4 regions of the Kitasatospora sp. NPDC048365 genome follow, and region 1 is predicted to be linked to each of the others. Evidence: riboswitches for the same ligand, from Rfam matches in the RefSeq annotation. Region 1 holds a riboswitch; each other region holds the start of a gene.
What was found. Region 1 has a riboswitch for S-adenosylmethionine ahead of ACGFX4_RS16790 (aminotransferase class V-fold PLP-dependent enzyme). Riboswitches for the same ligand answer to the same signal wherever they lie in the genome.
Positions count from the first base shown of each region.

Region 1 (4,213 bases):
ACGCCGGGGGGTCTCCCTCGGAGTGTCCGGTGCGTGCGGTATGCCCACCTGGGGCTCCGTCCGTTTTCTGATGGTTGTTCGGTCTGGCGGTGGCGGCGTCCCCCGGGCGGGTGACCGGTGGGCGTGGCGCGTTGAAGGAGATCGCGTCAGGGGCTCACGGGCGGGGGTGCGCGGGAGTAGCATCCGGAGTGAACGTGGTCCGGATCACACTGGGCCGTTCGGAGCGGCACATATAAGAGGACGAGCACCCGGGAGCAGGGCCCATGGCGCACACGACCGACGAGACGCTCACCGTTCTCGTCTACAGCGACGACCGCAACACCCGCGAGCAGGTCACCCTGGCGCTGGGCCGCAGGCCCGCCGCGGACCTCCCCGCGATCGAGTACCTGGAGTGCGCCACCACCCCGGCCGTGCTGAAGGCGCTGGAGCGCGGCGGTGTCGACCTCTGCGTGCTGGACGGCGAGGCCGTGCCGGCCGGCGGGCTCGGACTCACCCGGCAGCTCAAGGACGAGATCTACGGCTGCCCGCCGGTCCTGGTGCTGATCGGCCGCCCGCAGGACTCCTGGCTGGCCGCCTGGAGCCGGGCCGACGCCGCCGTCTCGCACCCGGTCGACCCGGTGGCGCTGGCCTCGGCGGCCACCACGCTGCTGACCGCCCGCATGGCCCGCCGGACGCCCGCGCACCGCTGACGGTCGGACCTGTCTCACCTGGAGAGATGCGGGTCGGGAACGGCCCGCATCGCTCCCGTCGCTCTCGCTAGGCTGGCTCACATCCTTCCGGCGGCCTTCCGCCGGTACCGAGACGAGCTGGAGACGGCCATGGTGAACGTGCACTCTGCGAACGGCGGTAGCGACCCCGCGCAGGTGGTCCGCACCTGGCCGGACGTCCTGTCGGTCCTGCTCCGCGGCGAGGACCTCGACCGGGCGGACACCGCCTGGGCGATGGACCGCATCATGAGCGGCGAGGCCAGCCCCGCCCAGGTGGCCGGCTTCATGGTCGCGCTGCGGGCCAAGGGCGAGACCGTCGAGGAGATCTCCGGTCTGGTCGAGTCGATGTACGCGCACGCGGAGCCGCTGCACATCCCCGGCCCCGCGGTCGACATCGTCGGCACCGGCGGCGACCGGGCGAAGACCGTCAACATCTCCACCATGTCGGCGGTGGTCGCGGCCGCGGCCGGCGCCAAGGTGGTCAAGCACGGCAACCGGGCCGCCTCGTCCGCCAGCGGCGCGACCGACGTGCTGGAGAAGCTGGGGATCAGCCCCGACGTCAGCACCCGCCGGGTCGCCGAGATCGCCGAGGAGGTCGGGCTGACCTTCTGCTTCGCGGCCCGCTTCCACCCGGCGATGCGGCACGCCGCCCCGGCCCGACGGGACCTCGGGGTGCCGACCGCGTTCAACATCCTCGGCCCGCTGACCAACCCGGCCCGGGTCACCGCACACGCGATCGGCTGTTTCGACACCCGGCTGGCCGGGCTGATCGCCGGCGTGCTCGCCGCCCGCGGCGCGAGCGCACTGGTGTTCCGGGGTGACGACGGGCTCGACGAGCTGACGATCTCCACCACCTCGCACGTCTGGGTGGTGCGGGGCGGCACGGTCACCGAGACGCAGTTCGACCCGCGCGAGGTCGGGATCGAGCTGGTGGGCATCGAGGCGCTGCGCGGGGCCGACCCCGAGTACAACGCGGCCGTCGCCCGCCGGGTGTTCGCCGGCGAGCGCGGTCCGGTGCGCGACGCGGTCGTGCTCAACAGCGCCGCGGCGCTGGTCGCGCTCGACCTGACGGACGCTCCGCTGGCCGAGCAGATCGCCGCGGCGATGGAGCGCACGGTGGCCGCGATCGACTCCGGCGCGGCCGAGGCCACCCTCAAGCGCTGGGCCGAGGCGACCACCAAGTAGCCCTCGAACGACGCGTGGTCTTCGGGGGCTGCCGAGCCCCCGAAGATCATGCTAGGGTCTGGCACTAGGTCATGAGTGGCAGCGACAAGCCCCAGCTTGCTGTCCGGCAACCCTCCGTCCGTGGCGGGGTGCCCTGGGTGAAGACCGGGCTTCGCGGCGATCCGTCCGCGCGGCAAGCGCGGACCACCGGTCGATGCACCCCGGGGTCCTTACCCCAGGAGGAGTGCATCCCATGGCCGTTTCCACCGAGATCTGTGCCCCCCTTGCCGTGCTCGGCCACGACGTCCAGGTGCCGCTGGCCTCCGGCGAGAAGGTCGGCTACGCCGCGCTCGACTACGCCGCCAGCGCGCCCGCCCTGCAGCGGGTCTGGGACGACATCGCCGCCTACGCCCCGTACTACGGCAGCGTGCACCGCGGCGCCGGCTACCTCTCGCAGCTGTCCACCGACCTGTTCGAGCAGAGCCGCCGCACCGTCGCCGACTTCCTCGACCTGCGCGCGGGCGACCAGGTGGTCTTCACCCGGGCGACCACCGACTCGCTGAACCTGCTCGCCGGGGTGCTGCCGGCCGGCACCCGGGTGTTCGCCTTCGAGACCGAGCACCACGCCTCCCTGCTGCCGTGGCGCCGCGAGGGCCTGACGGTGTCGTACCTGCGCGCCCCGCGCTCGCACGCCGAGGCGGTCGCCGCCCTGGACGCCGCGCTGGCCGGGGCCCCCGAGGGCCCCAAGCTGTTCTGCGTCACCGGCGCCTCCAACGTCACCGGCGAGCTGTGGCCGGTCGCCGAGCTGACCCGGGTCGCCCACCGGCACGGCGCCCGGGTGGTGCTGGACGCGGCCCAGCTCGCCCCGCACCACCGGGTGTCGGTGCGGGAGCTGGACGTGGACTGGATCGCCTTCTCCGGCCACAAGCTCTACGCCCCGTTCGGCGCCGGGGTGCTGGCGGGCCGGGCGGACTGGCTGGACGCGGCCGAGCCGTACCTGGCCGGCGGCGGGGCGAGCCGGACGGTGGCGCGCGAGGTGGACGGCTCGGTCGCGGTGGAGTGGCAGCAGGGCCCGGCCCGGCACGAGGCCGGCTCGCCGAACGTGATCGGCGCCTACGCGATCGCCTCCGCCTGCCGGGCGCTGGGCGAGGCGGGCTTCGACGAGCTGGAGGCCCGCGAGCAGCAGCTGGTCGAGAAGCTGAAGAAGGGTCTGGCGGAGGTGCCCGAGGTGCGGGTGCTCAGCCTGTTCGGGGAGGACGCCGCCCGGGTCGGCGTGCTGTCGTTCGTGGTGAAGGGCTGGAACAGCTCGCACTTCTCGGCGGCGCTCTCCGCCGAGTACGGGATCGGCGTCCGGGACGGGCTGTTCTGCGCGCACCCGCTGGTGCGCACCCTGCTGGGCGGCGAGGAGGCCGCGCCGAGCGAGTGCGGGGCGCCGGAGCCGTCGCTGCCGGGCGAGCGGAGCCTGAACGCGATCCGGGTGAGCTTCGGCGCGGGCACCCCGGAGGAGCACGTGGACCGCTTCCTGGCAGCCGTCCGCGAGCTGGTCGCGGACGGCGCCAAGTGGACCTACCGCAACGAGGACGGCCGCTGCGTGGCCGACACCTCGGGCAGGTGAGCGGGGGCTACTCGTCCAGGCCGAGCGCGAAGGCCGCCTCGAGGTCGTGCTGCGAGTAGGTGCGGAAGGCGATCTGGGTCTCGGTGTGCGTGACGCCGGGCACCTTGTTCACCTGACCGGGGATCACCTCGGCGAGGTCCTCGTGACGGCGCACCCGGACCATCGCCACCAGGTTGCAGGAGCCGGTCACCGAGTAGACCTCGCTGACCCCGTCGATCGCGGCGACGGCCTCCGCGATCTCGGGGATCCGGTCGACGCTGGTCTTGATGAGGACGATCGCAGTGATCACTCTGGCGCTCCTGTAAACGGGGGTGCGGCCAGCGTATCGGCCGCCCTGTCGCCGCGTCTCCCGGTCGGCGGGCGGGCGGCCGGCGGGCCCGCGGTCCGCGGGCAGGCGGCCCAGGTGAACAGCCAGCCGGCGGTGAAGCCGATGACGTGCACCAGGTACGCGACGCCCGAGCCGCCGTCGCGCACCGACCACCACTGCAGGGCGAACCACAGGCCGAGCACCAGCCAGGCGGGGAAACGCAGCGGCAGGAAGAGCAGCACCGGCACCAGCGTGGTCACCCGCGCCCTCGGGTACAGCCGCAGGTACGCGCCGAGCACCCCGGCGATCGCGCCGGAGGCGCCGACCAGCGCCCGGACCGCGTCCGGGGTACGGGCCTCGGCCAGCGCGAAGCCGTACGTGGCGAGGTAGCCGATCGCCAGGTAGCAGAGCAGGAAACGG
Region 1 is NZ_JBICYJ010000014.1:80,866-85,078, reverse strand. Features, by position in the region: gene ACGFX4_RS16800 (hypothetical protein) at 264-689, shown strand; gene trpD (anthranilate phosphoribosyltransferase) at 819-1,892, shown strand; SAM riboswitch class IV at 1,960-2,077, shown strand; gene ACGFX4_RS16790 (aminotransferase class V-fold PLP-dependent enzyme) at 2,125-3,486, shown strand; gene ACGFX4_RS16785 (Lrp/AsnC family transcriptional regulator) at 3,494-3,775, opposite strand; gene ACGFX4_RS16780 (rhomboid family intramembrane serine protease) at 3,772-4,213, opposite strand, start outside.

Region 2 (4,213 bases), on a different contig from region 1:
GGTCGGCGTCGGCCCCGGCGCGATGTGCACCACCCGGATGATGACCGGCGTCGGCCGCCCGCAGTTCTCCGCGGTGCTGGAGTGCGCCGCCGAGGCCCGCCGCCTGGGCAAGCACGTCTGGGCCGACGGCGGTGTCCGCCACCCGCGCGACGTGGCGATGGCGCTGGCCGCCGGCGCCTCCAACGTGATGATCGGCTCCTGGTTCGCCGGCACCTACGAGTCGCCCGGCGACCTGCAGACCGCCGCCGACGGCCGCCAGTACAAGGAGAGCTTCGGCATGGCGTCCGCCCGCGCCGTGCGCAACCGCACCTCCGACGAGTCGGCGTACGACCGCGCCCGCAAGGGCCTCTTCGAGGAGGGCATCTCCACCTCGCGGATGTTCATCGACCCGGCCCGCCCCGGCGTCGAGGACCTGATCGACTCGATCGTGGCCGGTGTCCGCTCGTCCTGCACCTACGCGGGCGCCTCCTCGCTGGAGGACTTCCACCAGAAGGCGATCATCGGCGTGCAGAGCGCGGCCGGCTACGCCGAGGGCAAGCCGCTGCACTCCAGCTGGGCCTGATCCGGCACCGAGGGCCGGTCCCCCGCCACCGCGGCGGGGGACCGGCCCTCGCGCGTGCTCAGACCTTGCCGTCCAGCGGCGTGAGCAGCGCCCGGCTCACCATGCCGACCGAGTGCGAGAGCGCGTCCGCCACCGCGTCGTACGCCGGCCGCACGCGGCGCAGCCCCCACAGCGCGAGGACGCTGGCCCAGGCGGCGTCCCGGGCGCGGTCGACCGACCAGACGCCGACCACGTGCATCAGCGGGTCGGCCACCGGCAGGTCGTCCGGGCCCGGCAGCAGCGCGTCGCGGACCTCGTCCTCGACCCGGGCGAGCAGGTCGTTGACCCGCCGGTAGTCGGCGGCCAGCTGCTCGGGCTCGCGGCCCAGCCGCCGGCAGGTGTCCAGCACGGCGAGCGGCAGGTCGTGCTCGATGTGGGCGTTCATGCCCGCCAACGCGTACTGCAGCGGGTGGATGCCCGGGGTGGCACGCAGCTCGAACAGCGGGCGCCAGCAGGCGGCCGGCCGGCGCCCGGCCCGGTCGGCGTCGACCGCGTCCAGGTAGCGCACGGCGAAGCCGGAGTCGAGGTCGGCCAGGGCGGCCGGGTCGTCGAAGTACACCGCGTCCAGCTGCGCGCGGACCAGCCGGGTCACCGTCAGGTACATCGAGTTGAAGACCGCGACCCCGTCGGTGGGCGGGAGTTCGGCCGACAGGGCGGCCATCCGCTCGATCACCTGGTCCACCGTCGGAAGCTGGCTGATCGTCATACGGTCGTCCCATCGGTTCGTCCGGAAGCCCCACTGTCGCACCGGACCTCCGCCGCTCCAAGCCGCCGCGCGCACACGGCCGCGACCGGGGGCGGACGGCGTCAGGGGTGGGGGGTGACCGCCGCGGAGAGCCGCTCGGCGGCCTCGGCCACCGCGTCGGCGAAGCGCGAACCCGGGTGCCGGGTGAGCCGTTCGATCGGGCCGGAGACCGCGAGCGCCGCCACCACCCGGTTGCCCGGACCGCGGACCGGCGCCGCCACCGACGCCACCCCCGGCTCGCGCTCGCCCACCGACTGCGACCAGCCCCGGCGGCGCACCCCGCTCAGCGCCGTCGCGGTGAACCGGGCCCCGCGCAGCGCCGTGTAGAGCCGCTCCGGCTCCTCCCAGGCCAGCAGGATCTGCGCGGCCGCACCCGCCTTCATCGACAGCGAGGAGCCGACCGGCACGGTGTCCCGCAGCCCGGCGACCCGCTCGACCGCCGCCACGCAGACCCGCTGCTCGCCGCGCCGCCGGTACAGGTGCGCGCTCTCGCCGGTCAGGTCGCGCAGCTCGGTCAGCACCGGTCCGGCCGCGGAGAGCAGCCGGTCCTCGCCGGCCGCCGCCGACAGTTCGGCCAGCCGCGGCCCGAGCACGAACCGGCCCTGCAGGTCGCGGGCGACCAGGCGGTGGTGCTCCAGGGCGACGGCGAGGCGGTGGGCGGTCGGCCGGGCCAGGCCGGTCGCCGCGACCAGGCCGGCCAGCGAGGTGGGGCCGGCCTCCAGGGTGCCGAGGATCGCGGTGGTCTTGTCGAGCACGCCGACGCCGCTCAGGGTGTCCATGGGTGGGGGTACTCCAGTCTCGTACCCGGGGGCCTGACGCCCCCGGGGCTCCGGGCAGGGGGAGCGGGGATCGTCAGCGGGGGAGGGCCGAAGAGGTCGGCGAAGAGCCCGCGTCGGGGACGAGACGGGTGGACATCGGCGTGGGCAGGGCGCCGGGGATCAGCACGGCGCAGGGGGCGGCAGGGGCCGCGGCACGGGGCAGCACAGAAGCACTCCTCATCTTCCCCGCCGCCACGTTGGCGACGAGCCGGAGTTGGCACTGGACCCGGTTGCGCGGCGCGAGCTTCGAGCGCCGTGACGACCGGGGAGTTGCCGGGGCTTCGTAGGGCCGGTCCCTCCACCCCTCTGGATGATTCGCGAGGAACCTTACAAGACTCCCGGCGCGGCTTGCCAGCCACTTCGGGTCGGGGTGCCCGTCCGGCGGGTCGAGATGCCCGTCCGGCCGAACGGGCCGATCATGGAAATCGCCTGCCGTCGTCCGGACGGCGGACGACCGGGAAGGGACCGACGCGATGTTCCAACTCCTGTGGATCCTCCTCATCGGCTTCGTGCTGGGCGTCCTCGCCAAGCTGATCCTCCGTGGACCGCAGTCGATCCCGTGGTGGCTGACCATGCTCCTGGGCGCCGCCGGCGCCTGGCTCGGCAACGCGGTCTCCGGCTGGATCGGCGTACGCCACACCGGCGGCATCGACTGGATCCGGCACCTGCTGCAGATCGGCTTCGCCGTCCTGCTGGTCGGCGTGGTCGCCCCCGCCTGGACCAGGTCCCGATCCGGCCGGTAGCGCTCCGTCAGGGGGAACTGCGCCACCACCGGCGGGGGCGCCGCGGCTCCGGCCGTCCGTCGTCCTGCCCGCCGCGGGGGCGCGGCTCAGGCGTAGATCCGGGCCTGCAGGGCGTACAGCTCCGCGTAGAGGCCGTCGGCCGCGACCAGGTCGGCGTGGGTGCCGCACTCGCGGACCCGGCCGTCCTCCAGGACGACGATGCGGTCGGCCATCCGGACGGTGGAGAAGCGGTGCGAGACCAGCAGGCTGACCGCGCCGGTGCGGGCGCCGGAGTCGGCGACCAGCCGGGCGAAGCGCTCGAACAGGGCCTGTTCGGCGGTGGCGTCCATCGCGGAGGCGGGCTCGTCCAGGGTGAGGAGGAGCGGTTCTCGGCGCAGCAGGGTCCGGGCCAGGCCGAGCTTCTGCCACTGCCCGCCGGAGAGGTCGGTGCCGTCGCCGTAGCCGCGGCCGACCAGCCCGTCCAGGCCGCCGGGGACGGCCGCCTCGACGCCGGCGGCGTCGGCCGCGGCCAGCGCGGAGCGCAGCGCCTCGTCGTCGTCGATCCGTTCCGGGTCCCCGATGCCGGTGTTGTCGCGGAGCCGGAGTTCGAGGCGGGCGAAGTCCTGGAAGAGCGCGGCCAGTCGGCTCTGCCACGCGCGGGGGTCGATCTCGGCGAGGTCGACGCCGTCGACCAGGATCCGTCCCGCGGTGGGCCGGTAGAGTCCGCAGATCAGCTTGATCAGGGTGGACTTGCCGGCGCCGTTCTCGCCGACGACGGCCAGCGCGCTGCCGGCGGGGATGTCGAGGTTGACGTCCTCCAGTACGGGTCGTGCGCTGCCGGGGTAGGCGAAGCCGACGTTCTCCAGCCGGATGCCCCGGGTGAGCGCGGCGGGTGCGGGGCGGAGCGGGCCTTCCGGGCGGACGCCCGGGTCGGGGGCCTGCTCGCGCAGCTCGGCCAGCCGCTGCGCGGTCCGGCCGGCGTCCTGGAGGACGGCCAGCAGGCCCAGCGCGGTGGCCACTTGGAGGGACAGCTGGGCGGCCAGGGTGATGACGAGGATGACGTCGCCCAGCCCGGAGGTGCCGTGCTCGGCCTGCCGGACGACGGTCCAGATCGCGGCGCCGTACGCGGCGGCGAAGGCCAGTTGGCCGCCGGCCCGCAGCGCCGCGGCCGCGGTGTGGGCGCGGCGGAGCTCGGCTGTGGTCCGGGCCCAGGCGTCGCGGTGCCGTTCGATCAGCAGCGGGCCGGCCCCGGCGAGCCGGATCTGCCGGGCGGGGGAGGGCGAGGTGGCCGTGTCCAGCAGGTGCCGTCCGAACCTGACGTGGCGGG
Region 2 is NZ_JBICYJ010000047.1:16,222-20,434, forward strand. Features, by position in the region: gene ACGFX4_RS33930 (GuaB1 family IMP dehydrogenase-related protein) at 1-562, shown strand, start outside; gene ACGFX4_RS33935 (DUF5995 family protein) at 621-1,307, opposite strand; gene ACGFX4_RS33940 (IclR family transcriptional regulator) at 1,409-2,125, opposite strand; SAM riboswitch class I at 2,339-2,481, opposite strand; gene ACGFX4_RS33945 (GlsB/YeaQ/YmgE family stress response membrane protein) at 2,638-2,907, shown strand; gene ACGFX4_RS33950 (ABC transporter ATP-binding protein) at 2,994-4,213, opposite strand, start outside.
Region 2: it holds a riboswitch for S-adenosylmethionine, as region 1 does, so the genes downstream of both, ACGFX4_RS33940 (IclR family transcriptional regulator) here and ACGFX4_RS16790 (aminotransferase class V-fold PLP-dependent enzyme) in region 1, are expected to answer to the same signal.

Region 3 (4,213 bases), on a different contig from region 1:
GGGCGAGTGACGGTGGCTCAGCAGCCGCCGGCCACCGCGGGGATGATCGAGACGGACGCGCCGTCCTTGATCTCGGTCGCCAGGCCCTCGGCGAAGCGCACGTCGTCGTCGTTGACGTAGACGTTGACGAAGCGGCGCAGCGCGCCGGCGTCGTCCAGGATGCGGGCGGAGATGCCGGTGTGGTTGGCCTCCAGGTCCGCGATCACGGCGGCCAGGGTGTCGCCCTCGGCGGTGACCTCGGCGGCGCCGCCGGTGTAGGTGCGCAGGATGGTCGGGATGCGGACGGTGGCGCTCATGCGGGCACTCCTTGGGTCGAGCGGGGGGCGGCGAGGGGGCAGGTCAGGCGGTGGCGAGGCCGGCGGCGCGGAAGGACTCCAGCGACGGCTTGATGACGGCGGTCATCCCGGCGTCGGAGACGGCGTCCAGGGTCTTCAGGCCGTCGCCGGTGTTGATCGCGACGGTCTCCTTCGACGGGTCCAGCTGACCCGTCTCGACCAGCTTCTTGAGCACGCCGACGGTCACGCCGCCCGCGGTCTCGGCGAAGATGCCCTCGGTGCGGGCCAGCAGCTTGATCGCCTCGACCACCTGGGCGTCGGTGACGTCCTCGACGGCGCCGCCGGTGCGGCGGGCGATGTCCAGCACGTACGGGCCGTCGGCCGGGTTGCCGATCGCCAGCGACTTGGCGATGGTGTTCGGCTTGACCGGGCGGATCACGTCGTGGCCGGCCTTGTACGCGGCGGAGACCGGGGAGCAGCCCTCGGCCTGGGCGCCGAAGATCTTGTACGGCCGGTCCTCGACCAGGCCGAGCTTGATCAGCTCCTGCAGGCCCTTGTCGATCTTGGTGAGCTGGGAGCCCGAGGCGATCGGGATGACGATCTGCTCCGGCAGCCGCCAGCCGAGCTGCTCGCAGATCTCGAACGCCAGGGTCTTGGAGCCCTCGCCGTAGTACGGGCGGAGGTTGACGTTGACGAAGCCCCAGCCCTCGCCGGCCGGGTCGCCGATCAGCTCGGAGCAGAAGCGGTTCACGTCGTCGTAGTTGCCGTCGATGCCGACCAGCTCGCCGCCGTAGACACCGGCCATCACGACCTTGCCCTGCTCCAGGTCGTGCGGGATGAACAGGCAGGACTTGAAGCCGGCCCGGGCGGCGGCCGCGCCCACCGCGCCGGCCAGGTTGCCGGTCGAGGAGCAGGAGAGGGTGGTGAAGTCGAAGGCGCGGGCGGCCTCGATCGCGCAGGCGACCACCCGGTCCTTGAAGGAGTGGGTCGGGTTGCCCGAGTCGTCCTTGATGTGCAGCTGCGCGGTGAAGCCCAGCTCGCGGCCCAGGTTGTCGGCCTTGACCAGCGGGGTCCAGCCCGGGTTCAGGTTCGGCTTCTCGGCGACGTCGGCCGGGACGGGCAGCAGCGGCGCGTACCGCCAGATGCTGGTCGGACCGGCCTCGATCCGCTTGCGGAGCTCCTCGGCCTCGTACGAGCCGTAGTCGTAGGCGATCTCCAGCGGGCCGAAACACTCCAGGCACGCGAAGCTCGGGCCGAGCGGGAAGCGGGTGCCGCACTCGCGACAGGACAGCGCGGCGGCGGGGCCGAGGTCGACGGACGTCGAGGGTGCAGGGGTAGCGGTAGCCATGATGGCGGAGGCCTCTCTCCTCATCTTCCCCATGGCGCGGGCGCGCCACAGGACGGAATTGGCACCTGGTCCCGCGGGGGCCTGCGAAAGCCGCGCGGGAGGGTTGCCGGGACTTCAACGGGCCGTTCCCTCAGTCCCTCTGGATGAGCTCTGTGAAGTTGTGGTCATGCGCTGCGGGCGACCCCGGCGTGCGAAGGTCTGATCGCAGTACGAAGACTGTATCCGAAGGCCCGGACGGCGACCGCATACCGTCCGACACCCGAGACAGACCCGACGAGGGAGTGAGATCTTGCCCGCCGAGCATGACCTGGGGGTCCTCCCGGAGGTGGCCGACTGGCTGCGCCGCCGCTCCTGGACGGCCGCCGACCGGCCGCTGGAGCAGCTGCTCGCCGCCAAGCGCGCCGCCGGGGCGGCCGGCACCGTCAGCGTGGTGCTGCCCGCCCTCGACGAGGAGCCCACGGTCGGCGAGATCGTCTCCGCGATCCGCACCGAGCTGATGGAGAAGGCGCCGCTGGTGGACGAACTGGTGGTGGTCGACTCCGGTTCGGTGGACCGCACCGCCGAGACCGCCGCCGCGGCCGGCGCCCGCGTCGTCCACCGGGACGCGATACTCCCCCGGATCCCCGCCGAGACCGGCAAGGGCGAGGTGCTCTGGCGCTCCCTGCTGGTCACCTCCGGCGAGATCGTCTGTTTCGTCGACGCCGACCTGCGCGAGTTCGACCCCGCCCTGGTCCCCGGGATCGTCGGGCCGCTGCTCACCGATCCGGCGATCCAGCTGGTCAAGGCCATGTACGACCGGCCGCTGGAGACGGACGGCGCGGTCGTCCCGGCGGGCGGCGGACGGGTCACCGAGCTGGTCGCCCGGCCGCTGCTCAACCTGCACTGGCCGCAGCTGGCCGGCTTCGTCCAGCCGCTCGGCGGCGAGTACGCGGCGCGCCGCTCGCTGCTGGAGCGGCTGCCCTTCCCCACCGGCTACGGCGTCGAGCTCGGCCTGCTGGTCGACGCCCTCGACGAGGTCGGCCTGGACGCCCTCGCCCAGGTCGACGTGGGCGTCCGGCACCACCGCCACCAGGACGGCCAGGCGCTCGGCCGGATGGCCGCCACCATCTACCGCACCGCGCTGGAACGGCTCGACCGCACCCACCGCCTCAAGGCCTCCACCGACCTGGTCCGCCCGCAGCTCACCCAGTTCACCCGCACCCCGGCCGGCTTCGCCCCGCACACCCACCCGGTCGGCGCCACCGAACGCCCCCCGATCACCACCCTCCCCGAGTACCGCCGCAACCGCCGAGCGGGCTGAACCCGTGATCGGTCGCCGGGTGCCCGCCGCGTCGAGTGGTTTGTACCGGCCGGTGCCCGGCAAGGTTGGCTGTATGGCCGATCTCGCGTCCGAACGTTCGAACCAGTCCGGCTCAGCCCCGATCCTGGTGGCCTCCAACCGCGGGCCGGTGTCCTTCATCAGCGAGGACGACGGCACGCTGACCCTGCGCAGAGGCGGCGGCGGCCTGGTCTCCGGGCTGTCCGCGATCGACGACCCGTCCGCGGTCTGGGTGTGCGCCGCGCTCTCCGAGGCCGACCGGCAGGCCGCCCGGCAGGCACCCGACGGGCGGCTCGACCTGGCCGGCCACGACGTCGGCGGGCAGGCCGTCCGGATGCTGGACATCGACCCGGGCACCTTCGCCCGCGCCTACAACGGCGTCGCCAACTCCACCCTGTGGTTCGTCCACCACCTGCTGTACGACACCCCGACCACGCCGAACTTCGACGACCGCTTCCGCCGGGAATGGGAGTCGTACACCGCCTACAACGCCGCCTTCGCCGAGGCGCTGGCCGCCGAGGCGGCCCCCGGCGCCGCCGTCCTGGTCCAGGACTACCACCTGTCGCTCGCCCCGGCCCTGCTCCGCGCGCTCCGACCGGACCTGCGGATCGGCCACTTCTCGCACACCCCGTGGGCCCCGCCGGAGTACTACCGGCTGCTGCCCGACGACGTCGCCGCCGCCGTGCTCACCGGCATCCTCGGCGCCGACCGGGCCGGCTTCCTGACCAGGCGCTGGGCGCTGGCCTTCGCCGACTGCTGCGAGAGCGTGCTCGGCGCCGAGGTCGACCGCGAGGCACTCACCGTCACCCACGACGGCCGCACCACCGCGCTCGGCGTGCACGCCCTCGGCGCGGACGCCGACTTCCTGCGCGAGCGCGCCCACCGCGCCGACGTGGACGCCCGGCTCGCCGCCCTGCGCGAGGCGGTCGGCGAGCGCAGCACCGTCGTCCGGGTCGACCGCACCGAGCTGAGCAAGAACATCGTCCGCGGCCTGCTCGCCTACCGGCACCTGCTGCGCACCCGGCCCGAGTGGCAGGACCGGGTGGTGCACATCGCCTTCGCCTACCCCTCCCGGCACGACCTGCCGGAGTACCGCGAGTACACCGCCGCGGTGCAGCGGATCGCCCACGAGATCAACGACGAGTTCGGCACGGCGACCTGGCAGCCGCTGATCCTGCACGTCAACGACGACTTCCCGCGCTCGCTGGCCGCCTACCGGCTGGCCGACGTGGCGCTGGTCAACCCGATCCGGGACGGCATGAACCTGGTCGC
Region 3 is NZ_JBICYJ010000012.1:67,029-71,241, reverse strand. Features, by position in the region: gene ACGFX4_RS14815 (MoaD/ThiS family protein) at 18-296, opposite strand; gene thrC (threonine synthase) at 340-1,623, opposite strand; SAM riboswitch class I at 1,641-1,773, opposite strand; gene ACGFX4_RS14805 (glucosyl-3-phosphoglycerate synthase) at 1,913-2,923, shown strand; gene ACGFX4_RS14800 (trehalose-6-phosphate synthase) at 2,997-4,213, shown strand, end outside.
Region 3: it holds a riboswitch for S-adenosylmethionine, as region 1 does, so the genes downstream of both, thrC (threonine synthase) here and ACGFX4_RS16790 (aminotransferase class V-fold PLP-dependent enzyme) in region 1, are expected to answer to the same signal.

Region 4 (4,213 bases), on a different contig from region 1:
GGTCCTGGCCGGTGGCCAGCAGCGCGGCGACGATCGCGCCGGCCGAGGTGCCGACGAACAGGTCGGCCTCGGCGAGATCCACTCCCCGGTCGCGCAGTCCGCGGGCCAGCCCGGCGGTCCAGGCCGTGCCGACGAGACCTCCGGCGCCCAGGACGAGTGCCCGGTCAGGTGCCCTCTCGGGTGCGTGCATGACTGTCTCCCTCCCCGTTAGTGAAACAGTCGTACCATATACTGATGCAGTGTCAGATGCGCCCGACAGGAGGGACGACCGACCGTGGGGCGACCCCCTGATCCCGCGCGGCGCGAGGCGACGCTGGCGCGTGCCACCGACTACGTCCTCGCGCACGGCCTCGCCGGGCTGAGCCTGCGGCCGCTCGCTGCCGCGCTCGACACCAGCCCGCGGATGCTGCTCTACGACTTCGGCAGCAAACAGGAGCTGGTCGCCGCCGTCCTCGCCGAGGCCCGCCGCCGCGGCGCGAACCGGATGGCCGACTGCCTGCCGGTGGAGGCGGCCACCCCGGAGGAGCACCTGCGCGGCATCTGGGCCTGGATCAGCGCACCGGAGCGCGCCCCGTTCGTCCGGCTGTTCTTCGAGGTGCACGCCGACGGCCTCGTCCACCCCGAGAACTACCCGGACCGGGCCGAGGCGATCACCGGCTGGTTCGGCACCCTCGGTGCCGCACTGCGCGGCGTCACCACGGGCCCCGACGACACCGCCACGCCGACTCTGGTCATGGCCGTCGTCCGGGGCCTGCTGTTCGACCTCGCGAACACCGGCGACCGTGACCGCACCGACCGGGCGCTGGACCGCTTCTGCGAGCTCCTCCGGCGGTGAACGCGCCGGTCGGAGTGGCGGGATCTTGCGGAAAGGTGTCACGGGTGGTGCTTCCGGGCGGCGATCCGCGGTGGCGATCATGGAGGTGGATGTTCGAACCCGGAACGGAGACCGTCATGGCCCTGGAGATGCGCGACCGCTGCGAACGCTGCGAGGTCGCCGAGCTGACCGAGACCTCGCCGGCCCGGATCTGCACGTACGAGTGCACCTTCTGCGTGCCCTGCAGCGAGGCCATGCAGGACATCTGCCCCAACTGCGGCGGCGAGCTCGTCGCCCGTCCCCGCCGCGGGGCGGTTCGGGTCGGCGCGGGCGAAAGCAGTTGACCGGCTCGGCATGATGTCCGGCATGGGTACGGATATCAGCGGCTACCTGGAGTACCGGGCGCCGCAGGACGATCAGGAGTCGATCTGGAACACCGCACACGATCTGAAATCCCTTTTCCCGGACCGTGACTACGACGTGTTCGGGTGCCTCTTCGGGGTTCGCAACTACGCGAACTTCCGCCCCCTGGCCGCGGGCCGGGGTCTGCCCGTCGACGCCTCGGCCGGCGTGGCCGCGCGGTTCGCGCAGCTGACGGAGTGGTACGGCGAGGACGGCTTCCACGGCACCACCTGGATCGGCTGGGCCGAGGTGAAGGCGGTCGACTGGGACGAGCCCGCGGAGCGGCCCGACAGCCGGCTCCACGAGTACCGCCGGACCGCGCACGGGCTCCGGCTGACGGGCAAGTCGTCCTGGAGTCCCGCGTTCGCCGAGGCCGTCGGTCTGGCGAGGGGCGAGGAGCGGCAGTGGCCCGAAGGGAGCGAGTGGCTCGTCGGGGACACGCTCTACCGATCGGTGACCCTCCGCCGCAAGGACGCCGTCACCGCGACCGGGGAGTGGCAGGCCGTGTGGACGGCCATGGAGGCGCTCGCGGCGCAGCACGGTGACGACAACGTGCGCCTGGTCGTGTGGTTCGACGAGTGAGCGGTGTTCCGCGACTCGGGATCGGATTGACGGGCCGACCAGCGGCTTCCTAGACTCGAACGCGGCGAAGAGTGTCAGTCCCACGGCCCCGGCCGACTGACCGGCAACCCCCACACTGCGGTGGGGTGCCCCGGGGATAAGCCAGGTGGCATGGCGTCATGCCGCAAGCGCAGTCGTGTGCCCCTCGGGGGCGGGGATGGAGAAGGTCGTGGCCCAGGGGGCGGTCGGACGTCGCACGGTCGGGCTCCGGTTGGTGGCGAGGCTCGACATCGACCTGCTGAGGCGTGCCAGTTCGCTGTGTCGTTGAGGACGGTCGGCCGAGGACCGGGGCGCGTGACGTGCCGTCCGGTGGGCCGACAGGAGGACCCGACCATGAACTTCGCGATTTCCGCGTAGGGGGCGCCGTGCGGCCGCGCTCCCTCGCGGCCTGCTTCAGGAGTACGGATGTCCATCGCCCCCGTGCGTGCGTCGCACGCCCTTCCGAGAACGCTGCCGGCCGGCCGGGAGGCCGAGTACCGGCACCTGGCGCAGGCCCTGGACCGGTGCGAGGCCGGCGTCGGCACGGTCGTCGCCCTGCACGGGTCGGTGGGCAGCGGCCGCAGTGAACTGCTGTACAGCTTCAGCGATGTGGCGGCCGAGCGCGGCGCCACCGTCCTGATGGGCACCGGATCCCCGCTGGAGCGGGACTTCCCGCTGGGCCTGGCCCGGCAGTTGCTGCAGAGCGCGCCGCTGGATCCGACCGAGGAGGCCGCCGCGGAGACCCTGCTCGCGCAGGGCGCGGTGGAGGCCGCGCGGCGGGCCCGGACGGCCGGGCCGGGATCCGCGGAGGGGCTGGAGGGCCGGCTCGGACAGCCCACGCTGGAAGGGCTGTTCGGCCTGGTGCGGGGGCTGGCCGCACGCGGTCCGGTGCTGATCGCGGTCGACGACCGGCAGGACGCCGACCCGCAGTCGCTGGAGTTCCTGCTGTACCTGGTCCGCCGGACGAGGAACAGCGGGGTGCTGACCGTCCTCAGCTCGCGCGAGACGATGACCCCGCCGAACCCGTTCTTCGAGGTCGAGCTGGCCCGCCAGCCGCACCACCGGCAGGTCAGGCTGGACGTGCTGTCGCGTGAGCTGGTGGACCAGCTCGTCCGGGAGCGGTTCGGGGCCGCGACCGCCGTCCGGACGGGCCGCGCGGCGCACGAACTGACCGGCGGGAACCCGCTGCTGGTCCACGCGCTGATGGACGATCAGGAACGCGCCGGGACACCGGCCGACCTGGTGGCCGACCTGGTGGCCGGCGAGGGCTACCGGCGCGGACTGATGCACTGCCTGCACCGGATCGACCCGCTGGCCCTGCGGTACGCCCGCGGCGTCGCGGTGCTGGGAGCCGCGGCGAGCCCCGCGCTGCTCGCCGAACTGCTGCTGCTGCCCGCCGAGGCGCTGCCGCGGGCGCTGTACCTGCTGCACGCGGCCGGACTGTTCCGGGACGGCGGATTCCGGCACGCCAGCGCGGCCGGGGACCTGCTCGCCGCGATGCGGCCCGAGGAACTGGCGAGCCTGCACGAGCGGGCCGCCCGCCTGCTGAGCGCCGCCGGGGCCGAACCCCGGACCGTGGCCGGCCACGCCCGCGCGGCCGAGGGCTACCGGCGGCCACCGTGGTCCGCGGACACGGCGGCCGAGGGCGAGCCGGCGGCCGCCGTCGCGGCGGTGCAGGTGGCTGGGCCGGCGGTGGCGGTGGCGGTGGACGGTCCGGGCGCCGGCGACGGTGGTGGTGACGTCCGGGTGGGGGCGAGCGCCGAGCAGGGGGCGGTCGCGGTGCCCGGCGGCGCTCGGACGTCCGCGGCCGGCGTGGGTTCCGGCGGCGTTGCGGCGTTCGCGGCCGGGCCGTCGGTGGGCCGTGGGGCCGACGCCCCGGTGGCCGGGTCGGCGGCGTACGCGTCCGTGGTGCCCGGGGCGGGGGCGGCGTACGGGGATGCGGTGGCGTTCCGGTGCGTGCCGTCGCTGCCCGGGACGGTCGGGGACGGCGCGGGGGCGCTGCGCCACGAGCTGAAGGAGATCCGGCACCTGTTCTGGCAGGGTCGCGCGGAGGACGGCGTGGCCGCGCTGGAGCGGTTCGAGGCGGGCGCGGGGAACACCGGCGCGAGCGCGGGACTGCGGACCTGGCTGGGGTACTGGTACCCCTCCCTGCTGCCGGCACGCGCGGCCGGTGAGGCCGAGGCACCCGGCGGGATGCGGCTGCTGGCCGGGCTGCTCGCGGGGACGGTCGCGGTCGGCGAGGCGGTGGTCCGGGCCGAGGCGCTGCTGCGGGACGGCCGGCCGGGTCAGCGGGTGGAGGGGCCCGGGATGGAGGCGCTGAGTGCGGCGCTGACGGTGCTGCTGTACGCGGACCGGGCCGACCGGGCGGCGTACTGGTGCGGGGTGCTGTCGGAGCGC
Region 4 is NZ_JBICYJ010000008.1:16,906-21,118, reverse strand. Features, by position in the region: gene ACGFX4_RS10400 (patatin-like phospholipase family protein) at 1-190, opposite strand, end outside; gene ACGFX4_RS10395 (TetR/AcrR family transcriptional regulator) at 275-835, shown strand; gene ACGFX4_RS10390 (DUF1272 domain-containing protein) at 952-1,158, shown strand; gene ACGFX4_RS10385 (hypothetical protein) at 1,181-1,798, shown strand; SAM riboswitch class IV at 1,862-1,974, shown strand; gene ACGFX4_RS10380 (AAA family ATPase) at 2,243-4,213, shown strand, end outside.
Region 4: it holds a riboswitch for S-adenosylmethionine, as region 1 does, so the genes downstream of both, ACGFX4_RS10380 (AAA family ATPase) here and ACGFX4_RS16790 (aminotransferase class V-fold PLP-dependent enzyme) in region 1, are expected to answer to the same signal.